Regions from separate parts of the Marinomonas maritima genome, predicted to be linked through region 1. Evidence: predicted binding sites of a transcription regulator. Region 1 holds the regulator's gene; each other region holds the start of a gene.
What was found. Region 1 encodes PhoB, which activates phosphate uptake and scavenging genes when phosphate is short. Its sites were predicted from a motif close to TGTCATANNNNTGTCANA; they were not measured.
Positions count from the first base shown of each region.

Region 2: the regulator PhoB is predicted to act here: its motif matches at 2,851-2,868, upstream of M3I01_RS12240 (PhoX family protein).
Region 3: the regulator PhoB is predicted to act here: its motif matches at 1,769-1,786, upstream of M3I01_RS00315 (putative 2-aminoethylphosphonate ABC transporter substrate-binding protein).
Region 4: the regulator PhoB is predicted to act here: its motif matches at 3,798-3,815, upstream of phnC (phosphonate ABC transporter ATP-binding protein).

Region 1 is NZ_JAMZEG020000004.1:415,239-420,884, reverse strand. Features, by position in the region: gene M3I01_RS17100 (ABC transporter substrate-binding protein) at 1-221, opposite strand, end outside; gene cysZ (sulfate transporter CysZ) at 551-1,330, shown strand; gene M3I01_RS17090 (response regulator) at 1,330-2,172, shown strand; gene phoR (phosphate regulon sensor histidine kinase PhoR) at 2,225-3,568, opposite strand; gene phoB (phosphate regulon transcriptional regulator PhoB) at 3,565-4,260, opposite strand; gene ubiA (4-hydroxybenzoate octaprenyltransferase) at 4,345-5,199, opposite strand; gene M3I01_RS17070 (chorismate--pyruvate lyase family protein) at 5,196-5,646, opposite strand, start outside.
Region 2 is NZ_JAMZEG020000003.1:37,192-42,837, reverse strand. Features, by position in the region: gene M3I01_RS12250 (ABC-F family ATPase) at 1-902, shown strand, start outside; gene M3I01_RS12245 (methyl-accepting chemotaxis protein) at 997-2,634, opposite strand; gene M3I01_RS12240 (PhoX family protein) at 2,987-4,888, shown strand; gene M3I01_RS12235 (EAL domain-containing protein) at 5,216-5,646, shown strand, end outside.
Region 3 is NZ_JAMZEG020000001.1:56,992-62,637, reverse strand. Features, by position in the region: gene M3I01_RS00325 (LysR family transcriptional regulator) at 1-718, shown strand, start outside; gene M3I01_RS00320 (UTRA domain-containing protein) at 967-1,674, shown strand; gene M3I01_RS00315 (putative 2-aminoethylphosphonate ABC transporter substrate-binding protein) at 1,856-2,884, shown strand; gene M3I01_RS00310 (putative 2-aminoethylphosphonate ABC transporter ATP-binding protein) at 3,062-4,138, shown strand; gene M3I01_RS00305 (putative 2-aminoethylphosphonate ABC transporter permease subunit) at 4,135-5,646, shown strand, end outside.
Region 4 is NZ_JAMZEG020000001.1:895,817-901,462, forward strand. Features, by position in the region: gene phnG (phosphonate C-P lyase system protein PhnG) at 1-71, opposite strand, end outside; gene M3I01_RS04350 (GntR family transcriptional regulator) at 76-768, opposite strand; gene phnE (phosphonate ABC transporter, permease protein PhnE) at 874-1,662, opposite strand; gene phnD (phosphonate ABC transporter substrate-binding protein) at 1,789-2,805, opposite strand; gene phnC (phosphonate ABC transporter ATP-binding protein) at 2,823-3,698, opposite strand; partial or broken gene M3I01_RS18560 (LysR family transcriptional regulator) at 4,142-4,252, opposite strand; gene M3I01_RS04370 (AMP-binding protein) at 4,380-5,646, opposite strand, start outside.

The DNA of each region.
Region 1 (5,646 bases):
CCGTCTAGGCTATAAAGGCCTTCAAATAAATCTCGTGCACGTTGAGAGCCTGGCGTACCTTCGATTTTTTGTGGATCAAGTGTTGCCGGCTCAGAACCTCCACCGCGGATAATTTCTTGTTTCGCGGCTAACTCTACACCGGCTGGTACGTCGGCAGCTTGGGCTTGCAGAGCAATAAATGACGTGGCCATGATGGCACTGGCGAGCAATGTTTTTTTCATTTTGATAATGTCCCTTTTTAGTTATTTTGGGTGTGCACTTTTTTATATCTAAAAGCTATATCTGCACGGATTTTTATCAGTCTTACATTTCCATAGTTCCCCAATTCATTAAAGGTCACAATCGAAATTGCGTATCAGGTTATGCGTCTGATAAAGGTAAGATTAATAAGCGTATGATGAAAAAATGACTTCTTATGCCTATCAGGCTTGAAAATACGATGGATTCGGATGATTGACTTCTTTAATTGGAAAGGCGTTGTGGAGCCGTGAAAGTCCTCATGATATTCTTCACTTCTTAATATAAATTAGAAAAAAGGTAATACGACATCGTGATAACACACCCATTTAAAGCCGCCGGGGCTTTTTTAAGAGCGTTCCCCTTGGTCTTATCGAAAGAGTTAAGGTTGTTTATATTGGCGCCTTTATTGGCAAACTTTATATTAGTGGGCCTGTTGTATATGGTTGCCTTTAGCTATTTCCAAGCGCTAATGGACTCTGCAATGGGGTATTTACCGGAATGGATTTCTTTTTTGAATTGGCTGTTTTATCTGATTTTCGCCGCTATTATTAGTGTGCTTTTGTTTTATAGCTTCTCTGTAGGCGTTAATATTTTAGCCGCGCCTTTTATGGCATTTTTGGCAGAAAAAGTAGAAGAAAAAGAAACAGGAAAAGTCTTTGATGAAAGCCTAAGCACCAGTGTTATCATGGCTATTATAGGACGTAGCCTACAAAGGGAGTGTCAGAAAATATTGTATTTTTTACCACGCTTTATTTTACTGCTTTTGCTGTCTTTTATTCCGCTTGTTAATGTCATTGCGCCTGTATTGTTATTATTATTTTCAGCTTGGATGTTGTCGCTTCAATATATGGATTATGCCTTTGATAACAATAAGGTTAAGTTTCATGATATGAGAATGGCGCTGCGTTCTAAGCCTTTATTATGTTGGACGTTTGGCGCAATAGTCATGGTTGGCCTGACGATTCCGTTCTTCAATTTATTTGTTATGCCGATAGCTGTTGTGGCAGCCACGTTGTTGTGGATTTCGGTTTTCCGGTCAGAGCATGGCGATTTTTCCGCTTTGTTAGATCGCACTAATGGTACTGTTTAATGTCGTTAAAAATTTTGGTAGTAGATGATGCCTCTTTTACACGTGACTTGATTCGACGAACCTTGCGTAAGCAGTTTCCGGCGGTTGAAATCGAAGAAGCGGTGAATGGTCGTAAAGCTCAGCAAATGCTGACGAAAGCACAGTTTGATATGGTGTTATGTGACTGGGAAATGCCTGAAATGACAGGTGTCGAGTTACTTAAATGGTGTCGAGAACAACCAAAATATAAAAAAGAAGATGTCCCTTTTGTGATGATTACCAGCCGTGGTGATAAAAGCCATGTGGTGGAAGCGGTTCAGTCGGGTGTGACGGATTATCTGGGTAAACCATTTTCGAGCGAGCAGTTAGTTAATAAAGTGATATCTGCTGCGAAAAAGCACAACCTTGATGGTAAATTGTCTTCACAAAAACCACGTGATTCTAATGCCCCTGGTGGCGTTAGCTCTGCATCATTGGATGTATTGATGGGGGCTGGAAAATCCGCGCCAGTGCAAGCGACGAAGTTTATAAACCCTGATGCTCCTGTCGCGTCGGTGAAAGATGTCAAAATCCCTACATTGGTACGATTTGAAGCCAAGCAGTTCCGTTGTATGATTGTCCAGTTTAGTAAGACCGAAGCGACCATGTTCATTAAAAGCGACGATGTGGTGCCACAGGTGCTGGGGCAAGCGGTATTAGATTTGGAATTTGGCGGAAAGATAAATAGGCTTAACTACTACATACAATCGGTTGCCACGACAGAGAAAAAACACGATTCCACGTTTTTGACTGTGATATTGAGTTTGATCGATCAAGACAGTGAGAAAGAAGCGTTTATAAAGCAGTTATTTGACAGTTTATAACCCCACCCTAACCCTTGTATCTCTCCCCTTAATAAGGGGAGGGGGTCATATTTTATTCTTGAGCATTTGAAGGTATTTCATTGTGGGATGTGATGGCGGGAATATTGTCCGTGCGTGTTCTACTGGCGGGAAAATGACAGGAAAAAGTGCTTCCTTGACCGGGCTCACTGCGTATTTGCAGTTTGGCGTCATGGTGTAATAAAACATGTTTTACGATTGCCAATCCAAGACCCGTGCCGCCTGTCTTTGATCCTCGACCCTTATCCACTCTGAAAAAACGCTCTGTTAAGCGTGGAATGTATCTTGGATCGATACCTAGTCCAGAATCTTTGACTGAAAAAACGCCGTTGAATTCACTCGATTCCCACTTAATCGTGATATCGCCGCCATCCGGTGAATATTTAATGGCATTGACGATAAGGTTCGAGAAGGCACTGTATAGCTCTTTATAGGAGCCGTACAGACGGGCTTCCTCAGGGATATTGACTATCAGCGTATGCTTTGCGTTCAAGATGGCTTCTGTGGCGTTGGTAACGGACTGTACTAAGTCTGAGACCCTGTGCCACTGGTTTTCTTCGCGCTTGTCGTCGCTTTCTAAACGAGACAACAGTAAGAGATCTTCAATCAGTTGCTCCATCCGTTCAGATTGCTCAGACATATTCACAATGCCTTTCTGCATGCTTTTCGGCAGACTGTCTTTAAACATGTCGAGCGTTTCTAAATAGCCTTTTATGACGGTGAGTGGCGTTTTTAATTCATGGGAGGCGTTGGCAACAAAGTCTTTGCGCATTTGTTCCAGTAAATGTAAGCGGGTCACGTCACGTACAAAAATCAGGTGATCGTTCTTATCGTACAAAGTGGTTTGAATTTCCAAATAGACGCCGTCTTTCGCTGGAGATTTGATAATCAAGGGTTCGCCAAATCGCTTTTGGCTGAAATAACGGAAAAACTCAGGACTACGGACAATATTAGTGATTACTTGGCCGCGATCTACTGGGCGCATCAGGCCAAGAAAGTGTGCTGCAGAGTTATTCCACCACTCTAAATTGCCTTGGTTGTCGGCCATGATAACGCCTTCTTTTAAGGCGGTTGTGGAGCTTTCTATTCGCGTTAGTGCTTGGCGCATACGGCGCTTGGACTTGCGCTGTTTTTTATGCAAACGATATACGGCATCAAAGACTTCGCCCCAAATGCCGCTGGCTTCTGGTGGCGCTGCGCGACCAGAATGGCGTAACCAATAATGAAATTGATACAGTTGATACAGCTGCCAGTATAAAGACCCCAATACGTACAGCAGTAAAACACCTAACAATTGCCCAATAATAAGGCCTATCACAACACAAGCCGCGAGACCTGCTAACCAAGTAATAATGGTGTTTCGCCAAATCGTTTTCATAGGGGCCTTTTTGCTGAGAAGCGGTAGCCAGTACCTCGTACTGTTTGTATCAAGGAATCGTGAGTGCTACCAATGGCTTTTCGTAAGCGACGTATATGAACATCAACCGTACGCTCTTCAACGTAGACATTGCCACCCCATACTTGATCCAACAGCTGAGCTCTTGAATAAGCACGTTCTTGGTGGGTCATCAAAAATTTTAATAAGCGATACTCTGTTGGCCCCATTTCTAATGGGCGAGTACCAATAGTGACTCGTTGGCTGATCGGATCAAGGATCAAGCCTTCTATTTCGATAGGCTCATCAACGCCTTGAGGTGTCGCTCGTCGTAATACAGCCTTGAGTCGCGCAACCAGCTCACGTGGTGAGAAAGGTTTGGTGATGTAGTCATCAGCACCTACTTCTAGACCTTGGATTTTATTGTCTTCTTCACTTTTTGCGGTCAGCATAATGACTGGAATTTCAGCGGTTGTGCTGTCTTTTTTGAGTCGGCGAGTCAGTTCAATACCGCTACCACCAGGCATCATCCAATCGACCAAAATAAGATCTGGTCGATGATCGACAATGATTTCATGGGCTTGCTGAATGTTTTCAGCTTCTAAATATTCGTAGCCCGCCATTTCGAGTGCTATAGCGATCATTTCGCGTATAGACGACTCGTCATCAATAATTAATACTTTTTTACCGGTCACAGGATTTATCCTCATCTCAGGAACGGTTTCATTAAAGCGGCCTAATGTGACAGTTTGGTTAAAATGTCACAACTTTGCCATATATTACAAAAAATAGTTTACTGTTAGGCCGATGAAAACACAGAAGCCAACGCGATTATTGTCTAAAAAAGAGCGAAAACAGGCTTGTCTATCGCGATTTTTTGCTTGTTTAAACTGCAAATAAAAGAGTACTACACAAACTAGCAAAGACACAAAATAGGGCCAACTCAGTCCTGCGAGTAAGCCAATCCATGTTAATAAGGACAGGGTTAACCCTTGCAAACAAAGAATGACGAACAAGTCGTATTCTGCAAATAATATAGCAGTAGATTTCACGCCAATTTTGAGGTCATCTGGACGATCAGTTATTGCATAATACGTATCGTATGCAATCGTCCAAAAGCAGTTTGCTACGAATAACATCCATAATTCTGGGTTGGTTAAATCACCGCCTTGCGCACTGTATGCCATAGGGATAGCCCAAGAAAAAGCCAATCCAAGAAAAAGTTGTGGCAGATGAGTGTATCGCTTCATAAAAGGGTACAGAGCAGCCAGCCCTAAGCCGACGAATGACAGCAATATGGTCTGTAAATCGGTAAACAGTACCAAAATAAAACTCAGTACGCAGAGTGCGGAAAAGAGTAAAAGGGCTTCTTTTTCTGACACACGACCAGAGGGTAAAGGCCGATTCTTTGTGCGATCAACGCTTCCATCGACTTTTCTATCGGCGTAATCATTGATTACACAACCCGCTGAACGCATGCTAAAAACGCCCAATATAAAAATGATGAGCAGATGCCACTCAGGCATGCCATCAGCGGCAAGCCATAATGCCCACAACGTCGGCCACATTAATAAAAATGAACCAATAGGGCGGTTAAATCTCGTTAATTCTGCGTAATTTTTTAGTTTACTCATAAAAATCCAAACAGCGGTTTTAGGTGGTTAATATCATCGAAGAAGGCTTCGTTCACTAATATGCCGGGTCCAAACTGATGAAATACAGAGCGTCTTGCCCATAAAGCACTTTGTTGATTGGGAAACATGCTTTTTGGCAATTGCGTTATTTCAATGCCGCTTCGAGTCAATGCTCGATGTTGAAAAAGATAGCCGCCTAAGGGCTTGTCTTTTAGATGCTTTACTTGACGCCAATGGCCTCGTAGAGATTTGGCTGGGATAATTGAGCGAGCATATATGACGGCCTTACCATCCACCTTAAGCAGTACGGTGCGAATTCGAGCCGCCTCCCTTGGGCGTAACTTGAGACACTTTCGCTCTCGAGCTGTTGGTGCCCCCCAAGCGTCCTCTATGACGTGAACCGTTAATGTGCCGAGGCTTTGTAGTTTTGCGGTCAAAGAATCGTGA
Region 2 (5,646 bases), on a different contig from region 1:
AGTTGCGTATTTACCCAGGCAACTACGAATATTTTATGGAAGCCTCATCTTTGATTCGAGAGCAATTGCTGACAGAGAATGCAAAGAAAAGCGCTGAAATGGACGATTTGCAAGCGTTCGTCAATCGCTTCTCTGCCAATGCATCGAAAGCGAAGCAAGCCAGCTCTCGTGCGAAGAAATTAGATAAAATCGAATTGTCAGAAGTGAAACAGTCAAGCCGTATGACGCCATCACTTAATTTCAAACAAGATAAAAAGCTCCACCGTCAGGCGTTAATTCTTGAAGAATTGGGTCACGGCTATGAAGACGAATTGTTGTTTACCAACGGCAGTATCATTCTTGATGCAGGTGCGCGACTGGCGATTATCGGTGAGAATGGCGCAGGTAAAACGACGTTCCTTCGCTGCTTGATGAACGAATTAGAGGCCAAACAGGGCGAAATCAAATGGGCAGAAAATGCTGTTATTGGTTATTGCCCGCAGGACAGTACTGAAGATTTTAATTCTGATCTGACTTTGTTTGATTGGATGTCAAAATGGCGTACGGTAAAACATGATGACTTAAAAGTTCGCGCTATGCTGGGTCGTTTATTATTTACGGCCGATGACTTTAATAAAAAAGTCCGAGTTTGCTCTGGTGGCGAGAAAAACCGTCTATTGTTTGGTAAGTTAATGATGATGGACTTAAACGTTCTTATCATGGACGAGCCAACCAACCACATGGATATGGAAGCAATTGAAGCTCTTAACAATGCTTTGATCGACTTTGATGGCACCTTAATTTTCGTCAGCCACGATAGAGCGTTTGTCTCATCGTTGGCAAATCGAGTGATTGAAATCAAAGATCAACAAATTATTGATTTCCAAGGTACTTACGATGAATATCTCGCTCATCAAGCCTAATTTTATTTAGATGCAAGTATTTAAAAACCGCTTACTGAATATCAGCAAGCGGTTTTTTTGTTTTAAGTCTTTCTAAATGCAATGTAAACGCAAATTACAGTTTAAAAATAGACATGATTTCTTGGGTGTCTTTGGCTGTTTTTGCTAAAGATTCACTGGTCGCGCTGTTTTGTTGAACCTGCAAGCCTGCTTGGGCGGAGAGTTCTGAGACCTTTTGATTTAAATTATTAAGCTGTTGCACCGCTTCGCTTTGCATGGTGACACTTTGAATAACTTTATTACTAGCTCTGTTTATTTCATCTACTGATAGGGAGATATCTTGTAGGTATTGTGTAGATAGAGTGATCTCTTCCGTGGTTTTTTGTGATTGCTGATGGCTAGCGGTGATACGAGCTTCGGCTTCTTTTGCTCCACTTTGAAGCTTACTGATCATGTTTTGAATTTCATCGGTAGATGCTTGAGTTCGACTTGCCAAGCCGCGTACTTCGTCTGCTACAACGGCAAACCCTCTTCCTTGCTCACCTGCTCTGGCCGCTTCTATCGCTGCGTTGAGGGCTAATAAGTTAGTTTGTTCAGCAATAGCACTAATGACGTCTAGTACCGAGCCTATGGTTTGTGACTGTTCTGCTAGTTGTACAACGGTGTTTAGACCCGCTTCGAGATCCTCAGAGAGCTTTTCAAGAGATTCTACCGTTTGTTTAATAGAGACTTGTCCCGTTTGTGTTTTTTCTGCCGTTATTTGTGCAGAGGTAAGAGTGGACTGAGTGCCTTCAATGACTTCATTTTTAAACGTATCAACTTCTTTGATGGTTTCTGCCATTTCCGCAAACATGCCTTCACGTTGTTGTGTGATCGTTTGTGTTTTTGCTGCAACGGATTTTAATTCTTGGCTTTTGCTTTCAACTTCTTTATTAAGGGATACCGCTTTAGTTAAGGTTTTTGAAAGGCGTTCTACAAAAGTATTGTAATAAATTGCAATTTCGGTCAATTGATCTTTGCCTGACTCTGGTAGACGTGTTTTTAAGTCGCCATCGCCGGCTGAAATATTGTGCAAGGCGGTTTGTATTTGACCAATGGGTAAGAGAATTGAACGTACAATTAAAAAGGATATAAGCAGAGATATTAATATGATAATAGCACTGACTGTGCCTAGTTTAATGGCTTCTTGTTTGAATTGAGAATCCACATCATCTAAATAAATTCCGGAACCGATGATCCATCCCCAAGGCTTAAAACCTTGTACATAGGAAATTTTCTCTACTGGTTTTTCGCTGCCAGGCTTTGGCCACAAATAGTCAACGAACCCCGCTTCTTTCGCTTTGACGACCTTCACGAACTCTGAAAAGAATTTTTTGCCATTTGTGTCTTCTAGATTGGTAAGGTCTTTTCCATCTAATGCCGGTTTGACCGAGTGCATGACCATGATGGCATTATAGTCATTAATCCAAAAATACTCTGATTCTGCGTAACGAATGTCTTTAATGGTCTCCATTGCATGACGTTGGGCGTCGGCCTTAGTAAGCTCGCCAGATTGTTGAAGTTTGTAATAGTGTTTAAGGACACCTGTTGCTGTTTCAATAACATGCTTCGTTTGAGAATATTTTTCATCAAGAAGAGATTGTTTATTGACCGTGAGAGTTAAATAAATGACCAGTAATAGTCCTAGAGAAAAGAAAAAAACCAAGCTGGTTAGGCGTAGGTTAATGGGGATTTTGCGAAGCGTATTGATCATTGAGCCGTCCTCGATAGGTATGTTTAGTTTTATAATATCTAAGGGAGATTTAAAAAATGTTACTCCTGTTTTAGTCACCATACTCTGAGAGTCGCTGCAAACATGCCTGTTTGATGATTTTCCTTTTCTAAAATTGCGTTCATATGCGTTTGGTGTTGCTAATTTTCCGCATTTAATGCTTACCCTTTCAGCAATATAACCATAATGCTAAGCCTCTGTCATTTCTATGTAATCTTTTGCCTATAAATTGATGATCAACTTTCTTTTGCAGGGGAAGGTCATTCTTGATCACTTTCTTTAATTGGATTAGTCGCCAATTGGGGAGAATATATTTAATAGTAGGGGCAGTATTATGAAAATTAAACAAATGAATCATATGAGTTTTGATGAATTAGATGAAATTTCGCGACCTGCGCCACGCGTCGTAGAGTTCGAAGAAGTGGCCAATAAAATGGTTTCTCGCCGTGGTTTTTTGGGCAGTGGCGTGGCTGTTGGTGCAGGCGCATTTGTGATGGGCTCTACTGCATTATCAGCAGGAAAAGCATTGGCGGCTGGTACAGACGAGTCACGTCTTGCGTTTAAGATGGTCAAGGCAAATGGTCTTGATACTATAACGGTGCCTGAAGGCTATAAGTGGGAAGTGGTTGTTTCTTGGGGTGACCCATTGTTCAGTAATGCCCCAGCGTTAGATACTACAACAGGTGGTACAGGCGCTTCTCAAGAGTTGGCTTTTGGTGATCATAATGATGGTATGGCTTTTTTCTCGAAAGATGGCAAGCAGATCATGGCCATTAACAACGAATACACCGATGGAAAAACGCTTCATGCGAATCGGGCTAATGGTATGCCTGAAACAGCAGACGACGTTCGTAAAAACAAAGCGGCGCATGGTGTCTCTATTGTGGAAGTGGCTCAACGAGGTGGTAACTGGGGAATTGTTCAAGACTCTCTATATAATCGCCGAATTACCGCTGACACAGAAATGGACATTACCGGCCCAGCGCGAGGCCATAAATGGATGCAGACGTCAGAAGATCCTAAAGGCTTAGTTGCCAAAGGTACTTGGAATAACTGTGGTAATGGACAAACGCCATGGGGTACATATCTTACTTGCGAAGAAAACTTCAATGGCTACTTCACTGCCAATGATAAAAATTACAAAATGCCTGAAGCGTTTAAACGTTACGGCCTTAGCACAGAAGGGCGCTACAATTGGGCGATGAGTGATGCGCGTTTTGATTTAATCAAAGAGCCCAATGAGCCAAACCGTTTTGGTTATGTGGTTGAGATTGATCCGTTAGACCCAACCTCTCGTCCAAAAAAGCGTACAGCACTGGGTCGTTTTAAACACGAAAATGCAGAATTGACCATCGCTTCAAATGGCCATGTTGTGGTCTATCTTGGCGATGACGAACGGGGTGAATTTTTGTATCGTTTTGTGTCTAAGCATAAGTATTTAGCGGGAGGTAATAATCGCGACTTACTGGAAGAAGGGACATTGTTTGTTGCCAAATTCCACGATAACAATCGTGGTGAATGGCTCGCTTTAACACCAAAAACAACAGGGATGACAGACGCTGAAATTTCGATTCATACTCGAATGGCTGCCTCTAAAGTGGGGGCGACAACGATGGATCGCCCTGAGTGGGTGGCAGCAAACCCAAATAAAGCGGAAGTCTTCTGTGCTTTGACGAACAATAAAAATCGTGGTGTAAAACCGAATGCGGGTGGTGATGCAACTCCCCCAAGTGGCCCTAATCCTCGAGTGGAAAATAATTTTGGTCAGATCGTTCGTTGGATTCCGATGAACGAAGACCACACCAGCAGTGAGTTTAAGTGGAATTTGTTTGTACTCGCGGGCAATCCAGCGGTTTATGACGATGCTAATGCGGGCTCTCAAAACATCAACCAAGATAATATGTTTAACTCGCCAGATGGTCTGAAATTCGACTCTAAAGGATTATTGTGGATTCAAACAGACGGTAATTATTCAAATGTCAAAGGGTTTCAGGGTCAAGGTAATAATCAGATGTTGGTTGGCGACCCAGAAACCGGTGAAATTCGTCGTTTCTTAGTTGGGCCAAAGGAGTGTGAAATTACAGGGTCTGCTTGGAACGCTGAACGAACTACTATGTTTATTAGTGTTCAACACCCTGGCGAGAAAGGAAATTCTCATTGGCCTGACGGCGGACAGTCTGTTCCTCGCTCTAGTGTCGTTGCGATTTCTCGTAAAGATGGCGCAGTAATAGGCTAAGCGTTTTCAGCGATGAAAAAACCAGTATTCATACTGGTTTTTTATTGCGCGTAGGTTCTTTGAATAATGCTTAGTTACCTGAGTCGACCCTTTTTATTTCTAATCGTATTATGTTCCATGACTTATATCATTAAGTGTATAAAGTTTACTTATGGCATCCTTGCTTCATTATAGATAAAATGTCAGTCTTAGTTTTCTTGGGCAAAGGTACATAACTTATTTTTTCTTTATAATTTATATGTTTACTTCGATCATCCTAGTTAGTTTTCTATTATAGGGGGGTAGGTAGAGTGCCTCGCAGGACATGAAAAATTTAAGTGAGTAGTAATGGGCGTCGTACTTTCTAAATCACTATTTATAAAACAAGCGGTTTTAACCTTAGCGCTCGCGATTGTTTTAAGTTTGGTCAGTAGCGGCATTCAATTTATTGATGGTATTCGATATCAGAAGCAACAGATAGATCAAGACTTTGATGAATTGCTGGCTGTTGTCGAAAAACCACTGTCTGAGGCTGTTTTCCGGCTAGACATTACTTTTGCTCAACACCAGATTGATAGTTTGCTGCTGAGTTCCTCTATTGCCCATGTAGAAGTTCGAGACGAGGCTGGAGTGTTGTTTGTGCAAGCAACTGCTGCAAAACATCATTTTTCCGCTTCCCATTCATTGGCTGATTATTTTTTACCTGACTTGCAGAATTATAAGCGGGAATTGCGCTTAGAAAGGCCACTTTTTCAAGCTGGGTATTTGCTAGTCTTGCC
Region 3 (5,646 bases), on a different contig from region 1:
AGCGGGGATGTCCTTATTAGATGCCAGTCAGCCACTTAAGGCTCTAATAGAAGACTCACAACGAGTCATGGAAGATCTAGATTTCATACCATCGGGAAAGGTAAAAATCAGCTGTTCTTCGCTCATTGGTCAACATTATTTGTTACCTTTATTTAGCCAACTACGAGAGCAATATCCTAATATTTCACTAGAACTGAGTTTAAGCGACAAATATATAGACCTGATTGAAGAGCAAGTCGACATTGCCATTCGGATTGGACACTTACCGGATTCCTCCTTAGTAGCAAGAAAAATAGGAGTGAAGCGCTGGGGTTGGTATGCAAGTCCAGAATACCTTCACATACATGGCACGCCGACACATCCAAATGAATTGAATAACCACCAATGTTTAGTCTTTAAAAACAGCAATATAGAGTTGAAAAATTGGCCTTTCGATAACGGCAATGGCCGAATAGAGAGCATTCAAGTACAGAGTAATATAACGACAGATGATAGCAGAGCGCTCGTTGAAATGGCCCGTTTAGGGTTAGGAATCATCATGATTGACCCATTGCTCATCCGCAAAGACATTGAGCAAAAAACACTTATTCCTATACTGACCGATTGGAAACACCCTAGTACAGACCCAATTAATCTCGTTTGTTTAGGGCGCAACTATCGCAGTCGCGCTTCCACCAGTATCTGGGAAGCCCTTTATCAAACACTCAAGTTTGATTAGTCGTCAACGATGACCATGAGCAGCGTTAAGCTATTTCCTCTAAGGTATCAAATCACGCATAAGACTCTTGTTTCCATTCCGCCAATCGTACGCTACATTGTGCGGCGGCATGCCATAAAGGTTATCCAGCCATAGTGGAAAGAAGAATAAGCCGTTAATACGAATAAAACCGACGATACCTGCTAAAAGGTGTATTCAACCATGAAAGATGACTTTTAAACTTAGGTTTTATTAGGAATAAAAACGCTATGTTAAACAGCCAATATCGCCATTTACAGACCTATTTCAAAGATTTGATTCGGCAAAAAACGTTAAAAGCTGGCACTAAACTACCCTCTGAACGAGAAATCGGTGAACAATTCAAATTAACTCGCGTCACCGTGCGGCAAGCATTACAGAACCTAGAAGCAGAAGGCTTAATTTACAGACAAAATCGACGTGGATGGTTTGTTACCCCACCCGCTGTAATCTACGACCCAGCCAGTCATTTAAGCTTTAATTTGTATGTTTCTAAGCAGGGCGGTATACCGCACACAGAAAAGCTAATGCAGCAAGTTGAACCCGCTACCGCAGAGATCGCGCAATTAATGGGCATACAAGAACACACACCTATTCTCTTTTTACATCGTCGACGCTACATTGATCAACGTCCTGTATTGATAGAGAAAATATACATCAATATCGATCTTTTACCCGGAATAGAAAAAGAAGAGTTGAGCCAATCATTGGGCCAATTATTAAAACAAAAATACCAACTAGAATATCGCGATATGGACCTTGTGTTTAAATCCACCTCCTTACCTTCCCATGCAGCAAACGATCTTGGTATATCCGCAGGGCAAGCTGGACTACATATAGAAAGAATCAACTACACCAGCGACAAAAAAGTTCTAGAAATCGATTACGAATTCTGGCGACATGATGCCATGACAATCAAAATTTCCTTACGCGATTAGCGCCTTAACACGGCGTTTACAGTCACTCTCTCAGTAAGAGTGATCTTTACCTTCCAGCGTTTCTTTTTAAATATTTTCTACTCTGTATTCTTCCTGTCACATAGATGTCATCTCTGGCTGTTACTTTGTTCATCTGATCTGGTCTATACCAGTTGATAACTTGATGCATGGAGAAGTGAAGATGATAAAGAAAAACCCAATAATACGTCTGGCGGTTTTAGCAGGCATCGCAACGGTTTCTATCGCAACACACGCGGCACAAACTGAATTAACGGTTTACACTGCAGTGGAAGCCGAAGATCTTAAAAAATACGCTGCTCGCTTTAACGCTGACCACCCTGAAATCAAAATCAACTGGGTACGCGATTCCACGGGGATTGTAACCGCCAAGTTACTGGCTGAAAAAAACAATCCTCAAGCGGACGTTGTGTGGGGCTTGGCCGCGACCAGCCTTATGCTGTTAAAAAACGAAGGGATGCTCCAAAGCTATAAGCCTCAAGGCTACGATGCACTGTCTGCGAAATTTAAAGACACATCTGCTAACCCTGTCTGGACAGGAATGGACGCTTGGATTGCTGCAATTTGCTACAACACGGTCGAAGCAGGAAAGCTTGGTTTACCAAAACCTACTTCGTGGGCTGACCTAACCAACCCAATCTACAAAAACCACATTATTATGCCAAACCCAAATTCATCTGGTACGGGGTTCTTGGACGTCAGCAGTTGGTTACAAATTTTCGGCGAAGACAAGGGCTGGGAATATATGGATGGCCTACATAGTAACATCAGTCGTTACACTCACTCAGGTTCTAAGCCTTGTAAATTAGCCGCTTCAGGTGAAATACCAATCGGGATCTCATTTGCGTTTCGTGCCGCAAAATCGAAAAAATCTGGCGCACCATTGGACATTATTTTTCCAACTGAAGGCCTAGGATGGGACATGGAAGCCACTTCGATTATTAAGGGCACTGACAAACTCGCCGCGGCAAAAACCTTGGTTGATTGGACTGTGTCGAAAAAAGCCAATGAAATGTACAACGAAGGGTATGCCGTTGTGGCAATACCAGGCATTGCTAAGCCTGTTGAGTTTTTCCCAGAGAATGCAGAGACGTTAATGATTGATAACGACTTTGAGTGGACTGCAGCGAACCGCGTCAAGATTTTGTCTAAGTGGCAAGAACGCTACGACAGCAAAAGCGAAGCAAAATAAATCGCTGCTACGAATAGAGAATAAAGCCTCGCTTTATTCTCTATTTCTCTTTTTAACAACCGTCATATGATTTGTTTTTTGTGAAAAATTGATACGCGGTAAACACAAAATTATCGCCACAGTCCATTGTAAAAGACAGCATTGCAAAAAGCGCCCAAATTCAAGGAGGACAGTGATATGTCCAACCAAGCCTATTTAGAACTCAACAATATCGATCAAATGTTTGGCTCATTCCAAGCACTAAAAGACGTTTCACTAAATGTTTCTGAAGGCGAATTTGTCTGCTTTTTAGGTCCATCTGGCTGTGGTAAAACCAGTTTATTACGCATTATCGCGGGATTAGACACACCGACCTCTGGCGCCATTTTACAAGCTGGAAAAGACATCACGCATACACCGATTAATCATCGGGACTTTGGCATTGTCTTCCAATCTTATGCCTTATTTCCCAATTTAACCGTGGCGGACAACATCGCTTATGGCCTGGTATCGAAAAAGCTTTCTGTCAACGATCGTCGTGCACGTGTGACTGAATTACTGGCTACCGTTGGATTATCGGGCAGTGAAGGACGATACCCAGCGCAATTGTCTGGCGGTCAACAACAACGCGTGGCGCTGGCTCGTGCGTTGGCAACCTCACCCGGTTTACTGTTGTTGGATGAACCACTTTCTGCTTTAGATGCCCGCGTTCGATCTCACCTACGCCAAGAGATCAAACAACTGCAAGAGAAGCTCGGGGTTACCACCATTATGGTAACCCATGATCAAGAAGAAGCCCTCACCATGGCCGACCAAATCGTCGTCATGAATCAAGGCGTTATCGAGCAAATAGGCTCCCCACAAGACATCTATGCCCAACCGAGTACGCCTTTCGTGGCCGAATTTGTTGGTGAAATGAATTTTCTCAGCGCCAAAGTCAGCGGCACAGGACAAATGCAGTCGGCCGGCTTAACCCTACGCTGCACTCCGTCTTCTCATTTAACAATAGGCGACTGCGCTCAATTGGCGATTCGTCCTGAAGACGTGCGTTTTCATACAGAGGGAAAACAAGACAACCTACTTAACGCCAAAGTATTACATCTTGAATTCCTTGGCTCTCGCATGCGCTCTTTATTGAAACTCGAAAATCACGAACGCCCTATTTTGGCAGACATTTCCATGAACGAAATGTCGCGTCTTAGCCTGGTTCAGGGGCAAAATGTTGTCTGCCAATTACCTCATGATCGTTTGCATGTTTTTGGAGGCGAAGCATGAACGGATCTTCTCCAACGAGCCACTCTACTGCGGTAAAACGTCCTTGGTATGGTCGCCGAAGTATGGACGAATGGTCTCTGGGTGGCATTCTTATTGTAGGCGTCATCGGCCTCTTCATTTGTGTCGTTCTGCCTATCTACACCTTACTGTCCAAAAGTGTCGAAAACAAAGACGGCGAATTCATTGGTTTAGACAACTTCGCAAAGTTTATTGAAACACCAAGCTTATTTAGCTCTATTAGCAACTCGTTGTTTATCGCCTTACTTTCCACCGTTATTGTCACCAGTTTAGCCTTTTTAACTGCTTACGCGATCAGCCGTACACGCATTCCATTCAAAGGTGTATTTCGTATCGTCTTGGTATTGCCGATTTTAGCTCCGTCGTTATTGCCTGCGATCAGCTTGGTGTATTTGTTTGGCAATCAAGGTGTTTTAAAAGAAGTATTAATGGGTGCGAGCATTTACGGGCCAATCGGTATCGTCATTGGTTCCTGTTTTTGGACCTTTCCTCATGCCTTAATGATTATGCTGACCGCGCTTGCCAATACCGATGCGCGTTTGTACGAATCAGCAGAGGTTTTAGGTGCATCCCCCATGCGCACTTTTTTCACCGTCACTTTACCAGCCGCCAAATACGGCATCATCAGTGTAGCGTTTGTGGTGTTCACCTTAGTGATCACTGACTTTGGTGTTCCTAAGGTTATTGGCGGCCAATTCAACGTGTTGGCAACCGATATTTATAAACAAGTGATTGGTCAGCAGAACTTTGAAATGGGCGCGACCGTCAGTATGATTTTATTGCTTCCTGCCATACTCACCTTTATCACTGATCGCTGGTTACAACGTCGTCAGTCTGCCTTATTAACGTCGAAAGCCGTTCCTTGGACTCCACCCGTGCGTAAGATCATCGATAATGCCTTCTTCATTTTGATGATCTTGGTTTCTACCGTGATTTTGGGCATCATTGCCATGGCCGTATACGCCTCTTTAGTGACCTTCTGGCCTTACAATCAAACTCTATCTTTGAAGAATTATAACTTTGACTTAATGGATGGCGGTGGCTGGGACTCCTATTGGAATTCGATTCAACTCGCGACTTATACGGCATTGATTGGCACAAGCTTTATTTTCTTTCAATCCTATTTGGTTGCAAAACTGGCTGGCTTTAAAATACTAAAATGGTTCTTCCATCTATTTGCTATATTGCCCTTGGCTGTGCCCGGACTGGTATTAGGCTTGGCGTATATTTTCTTTTTCAATGCGCTGAATAACCCATTAAATGGTATTTATGGCACCATGACCATTTTGGTCGTGTGCACTATCAGTCACTTTTATACGGTTTGTCACCTCACAGCGACTACTGCGCTTAAGCAAATTGATTCCGAATTTGAATCGGTCTCGGCGTCGTTAAAAGTCCCACAAATCATTACCTTCTGGCGTGTATCATTGCCCGTTTGTATGCCTGCGGTGTTAGACATTGCCAGTTATTTGTTTGTGAATGCCATGACC
Region 4 (5,646 bases), on a different contig from region 1:
TTTGATTTTGCCATTACTGACATCCAGTGTTGTCTGGTTTTTTGTGTATCAGACATAGGTTTACTAATCATGGTGTTAAGGCTCCACGCTGTATTCAAAAATATCGCTACGGCTGACACTGATGGAGTATTCCATCAGTGTGTCGCTTTCGATTAAGTAATATTGGGAATGAATTTCCATCACTGGAATACCACGGCCAATTTGCAGTTGTTGGCATTCGTCAAAGGTTGGCATACGGGCTTTGAGTCGAGTCTTTCCTCGGGTTGCTTGGAATTGGTAATGTTCTTGCAAAAAATGGTGTAGTGAATCGGACTGATAGCCACGCATTACCTGTTTGGTCACACCAAAGAGGTGGTGCTTGATCAAGGTTGTCGCTTGTTCGTTAATAGAGCGACAGGTTTTGATCACTACTGCCTTTTGGTCATTGGGTAACCTGAGGCGTTGCGTAAGCTCATAGGGCAGCGTTTCTTCACAGCAGCCGAGCACTTGGGTTTCTAATGTCATGCCAGATTTTGATAGGTTGTAGGTAAAACAGGATTGATTATCGAGAGAGTAATCAATTGCCGGCTGTGTGACTTGATTGCCCAGTCCTTGAAAACGCTTGATCAAACCATCTTGCACCAATTCATCGATAGCGCGACGCACCGTATGACGATTTACTTGAAAACGACTTGCCAGCTTTTGCTCTGCAGGCAAGAGATCTCCAGATTCGTATTGCTGGTGGATTTCGTTTTTTAGTTGCTGGGCAATTTTTAGATAAATGGCCATCGTCTTCTCGTGTTTATTTTTAAAAAGAGCCTTATGTAAAAAGACACTTGGTAACTATTTGTCGTATTGATTGCTTGTCTAGACAAATTTTCTGGGCAAAAAAAATCAGATAAACGCTTTGCGCAAACGCTGCGAAATCAAATCAATAATGACCACACAAATAATGATGACGATCATTACGGCGCACGTTTGTTGAAAGCTGAAACCGCGAATACTTTCCCAAAGAATCACACCAATCCCGCCAGCTCCAACCATGCCGACAACGGTGGCTGAACGTACATTGGCTTCAAATCGATACAGGGAATAGGAAATCCATAGCGGCAGAACCTGTGGAATGACACCATAAAGAATCTCTTCTAGTTTATTGGCGCCTGTGGCTCTAACTGCTTCTGCAGGGCGTGGATCGATCGCTTCAACGGCTTCTGAAAATAGCTTGGCTAGAACGCCGGTAGTATGAATAAACAACGCCATTACCCCCGCGAAAGGGCCTAACCCGACAGCAACAACAAACAGCATGGCAAACACCATTTCGTTGATGGCACGAGACGCATCCATCAGACGGCGCACGGGTTGATAAAGCCAAGCCGGTGCCATGTTTTCAGCACTCATCAAACCAAAAGGGATGGCGAAAATAATCGCTAGCACCGTTCCCCAAAGAGCGATGTGCAAGGTGATGATCATTTCATCCAGATAATAGGAAAGATCACGAAAATCGGGCGGGAAAAAATCGCCGGCAAATTCCAACATATTGCCGCTGTCTTTGATCAAAACAAGCGGATTCATTTCTGCCGCATTCCAACCCCAACTTAACAGCATAAAAAGCACTGCCCAGCCGATTGCTGATAGCCAATTAAAAGGTTTTTTGATGAGTTGATTGACTGCTATATCGCTCATGTTGCTTCTCAATTCTTATTTGTCATTGAAAGATAAGTGACGATAAAGGCGTGATGTTTATGGTATTTACCGCGCCTTTATCGTTTATCTGTCCTGTATTGCTAAACCGATTTAGTTACATGAACCTTAGTTCGTTTTTGCGGCCGCAATAGCGTCCATAGAACGGTTTAATTCTGCTAATTTGTCATCAATTTCTTGGATTTTTTCCGCTTTTTCTTTGGCTGCCATTTTCGAATCGCCGCTCAATGTAAGGCGTTCTTTAAACAACACTAGCTGACGGATTGGCAATAATTGGTCATCGTTAGACGCTTTGAATGGTGCCCACTGTAGGGCTTCTAATATTTCAAGTTCTTCAGAATCATTGGTTTTCCCGTAGCTCAACATAAAGTCGTAAACTTTACCTTTGATGCTCTCAGGTAGATTTTTACGCCAAACGATAGGATCGGCAGGAATCAAAGGTGACTTCCAGATGACTTTAACTTTGTCGTATTTATCAGGGTGTGTTGACTTGATACGAGCCACGTTTTCAGTATTGTTTGTTGCAACATCAACTTGCCCAGACGCGACCGCAAGGAAGTTACTTTCGTGTCCTGCGTTGGTCGTACGTTTAAATATTTTCTTTGCATCAACATTATTTTTGGCAAATACATAGTAACTAGGTACTAGGAAGCCAGACGTAGAGTTAGGATCACCATTACCAAAGGTTAGTTCTTTACTGTGTTCAAGCATGTCTTCAACAGTATTGATTTTGGTGTTGTTTTTGTTGACCAATAACAAACTCCAATAACCTGGGTTGCCTGAAACGTCTACCGTTTGTGCAAATATTTGTGCACCAGAACGGTCAACTGCTTCTAGCGCTGATTTGTTGCCTAACCAAGCGATATCGACTTTATCAAAACGCATTGCTTGGATAATGCCAGCGTAGTCCGAAGCAAAAAAAGGTTTTACTTCCATGCCCATTTTCTTAGACATATCGTCTAAAAATGGCACCCAGACTGTTTTTAAATTTTGTGAAGACTCGGTAGATATGATGCCGAAGTTCAGTGTTTTCATGTCTTCTGCTTGTACTGTCACGGGAGCCGACAGTAATGCAAAAAATGCCGTCGCTGACATTACTTTGGCGATAAACCTTTTTAATTTCATAACGTAAACTCCAATAATTAATTGATCAATGAGTGGTGCGTTGCACGGTTTATTTCTGTGGTAATTCGTCTGTTTTTAGGGCGTGATATTCCATTTAAGATGGCTTGAGAGGAATCGTTAACAGGCGATTCTTCTTGTTGAGAGCCATAAAGTGAGGCAAGGTTTTCTTCATTCAGATGATGAATGAGGTTATCGAAAAACACCTCTCCATCTTGTAGCGCCACGGCGCGTTCACAGTACTTTTGTGCGTAATCCACTTGATGAAGCGTTACCACAACCGTGATGCCATCTTTTTCGTTGATGTCTTTTAAGGTTTGCATGACCAAACGAGAGGATTCAGGGTCAAGGGAGGCAATGGGTTCGTCAGCCAAAATCACCTTGGCTTTTTGCATTAGAGCGCGGGCGATGGCCACTCGTTGTTGCTGACCACCAGAAAGTTCCGAAGCACGTTTTAAGGCGACGTTTTTTAATCCCACTCTTTCTAGCGCTTCAAGCGCCATGTGTTTTTCTTCAGCGGTAAACCAACCCAGTAAACTGCGGTAGGTCGGAATGCGGCTGAGTCCACCGATCATCACATTGGTTAATACGCTTAAACGACTTACCAAATTAAATTGCTGAAACACATTGCCTATCTGCGACCGAGAAGTACGAACGTGTCTGTCTAGCTTGCCGCGTTGTTGAATGGTATTGCCTAGCACCTTAATGCAGGAATCGCTGTGTTTATCGGCGAGAGTTAAGCCTGAAATGTGTCGCATAAGCGTAGACTTTCCAGAACCTGAAGGGCCAATAAGAGCCACCATTTCGCCTTGTTTAATTGATAAATCCACATGCTTTAATGCACAGACTTCTTTGGTGAAGTGTTTTTTTACACCAGTGATTTCTATAATGCTCATTGGATGTCGACCTCTTTAATTGATGAACGCAAAAGCGTTTCTGATGAGGCGATACTAGGTAGGTTTTGTGACAGTTTGGTTATCTAGATAAGTCTAAAAAATGACCAATTTATGACAGTTTGGTATTTTGAAAATGAAACCGAGCATGGGATTAGTAACTTGTCTAGCTAAGTCACTAAAAGCAAACGCCAGTAGGGCGAGCGCTTTAGAATTCTTAAGTGCTCGCCTGTCTAGTCGCAATGAACGGGATGAAAAACGCAGGAATAAGCGCATGAGGTAAATAAAAAAAGTGAGAAAATATTGAATCGTGTGGTGTTATTTGTTTATTACGCAGGAAGGCAGGTTGATATGGATCATATCGTGGTGTGGAACGTTTACGCTTTTAATGGCAATGCCCACGCTTTTTAATTGTGATTAGATACAGCACGTGGGCATTTTTATGTTTACTGGTTATCGCGCCCATGTTCACTAACAAAGTCGAGAAAAGCCCGGTTAGCTTTAGAAAGGTAACTGTCTTTTCGCCATGCGATGCCAAGGTCTAACCAAATTGGTGGAAGACGCCTGCGGCTTTTCTACTCTACCACACGTAATTCAAACCTTATTACACACAAAGTAGGCCGGAAAAGCGCAGCGCCTTTCGGCATGACCATCTTTCAGCGCCTTCCGGCCTAGGTTGCCGATTTATTGCGATGTTAGGGCCAGTTCCTTGATGGATATTTCGCGCATTTTAAATTTTTGTATTTTGCCTGTGACTGTCATCGGAAATTCATCGACAAATTTAAAATAACGGGGAATTTTGAAGTGGGCTATTTGGCCTTTGCAGTAGGCTTGTAAGTCCGCTTCGCTGACTGGGGTTGCATGGGCGTGAAACTTGACCCAAGCAATCAATTCTTCGCCGAATTTTTCATCGGGAATACCGGTGACTTGGACATCGGCAATGGCGGGATGGCTGTATAAAAACTCTTCGATTTCTTTCGGGTAAATATTTTCCCCGCCGCGAATGACCATGTCTTTAATACGGCCGACAATTTGCAAATAACCTTGTTCATCCATGATGGCTAGATCGCCCGTGTGCATCCAACCGGCAGGGTCAATGGCTTTGGCGGTGGCGTCGGCATCGTTCCAGTATTGCAGCATGACGCTGTAACCGCGGGTGCAGAGTTCGCCAATTTCGCCCCGTGGGAGAATGTGTCCGGTGTTGGTATCAATCACTTTGGATTCAATATGGGGTTGGGTTTTACCCACTGTGGTGACGCGCTTTTCTAACGGGTCATCACGGCCTGTTTGGCTGGAAACTGGGCTGGTTTCTGTCATGCCATAGGCGATTTGTACTTCTTTCATATGCATCTTGCTGATGACCTGTTTCATCACTTCGGTGGGACATAAAGAGCCCGCCATTATGCCAGTGCGCAAGGAAGACAGATCCATCTTGTCAAAATCTGGGTGCGCCAGTTGGGCAATAAACATGGTCGGTACGCCATAGAGGGCGGTGGCGCGTTCTTGATGTACCGCTTGCAGAACCGCGCCTGCATCAAAGCTTTCTGCGGGGTAAATCATGGTGGCCCCATGGGTAATGCAACCAAGGTTGCCCATCACCATGCCAAAGCAATGATACAGAGGCACAGGCATTACCAAGCGATCTTGGTCGGTAAAATTCATGCTTTGGGCGACGAAATAACCATTGTTAAGAATATTGTGATGGGACAGGGTAGCGCCTTTCGGAAAGCCGGTTGTGCCTGAGGTGTATTGGATATTTATGGCATCATCAAACTGCAAGCTGGCTTGTATTTGCGTCAGTGTGTGTTGCGGAATTTCCTCGGCCATTTGCATAAAATCGGCCCAGCGCCACATGCCAGCATGTGATTGTGCATCTAGGTTGATCACACCTTTTAACAGGGGCAACTTGCTGGCGTTGAGTTCACCCACAGGGCAATGGGCCAGTTCAGGG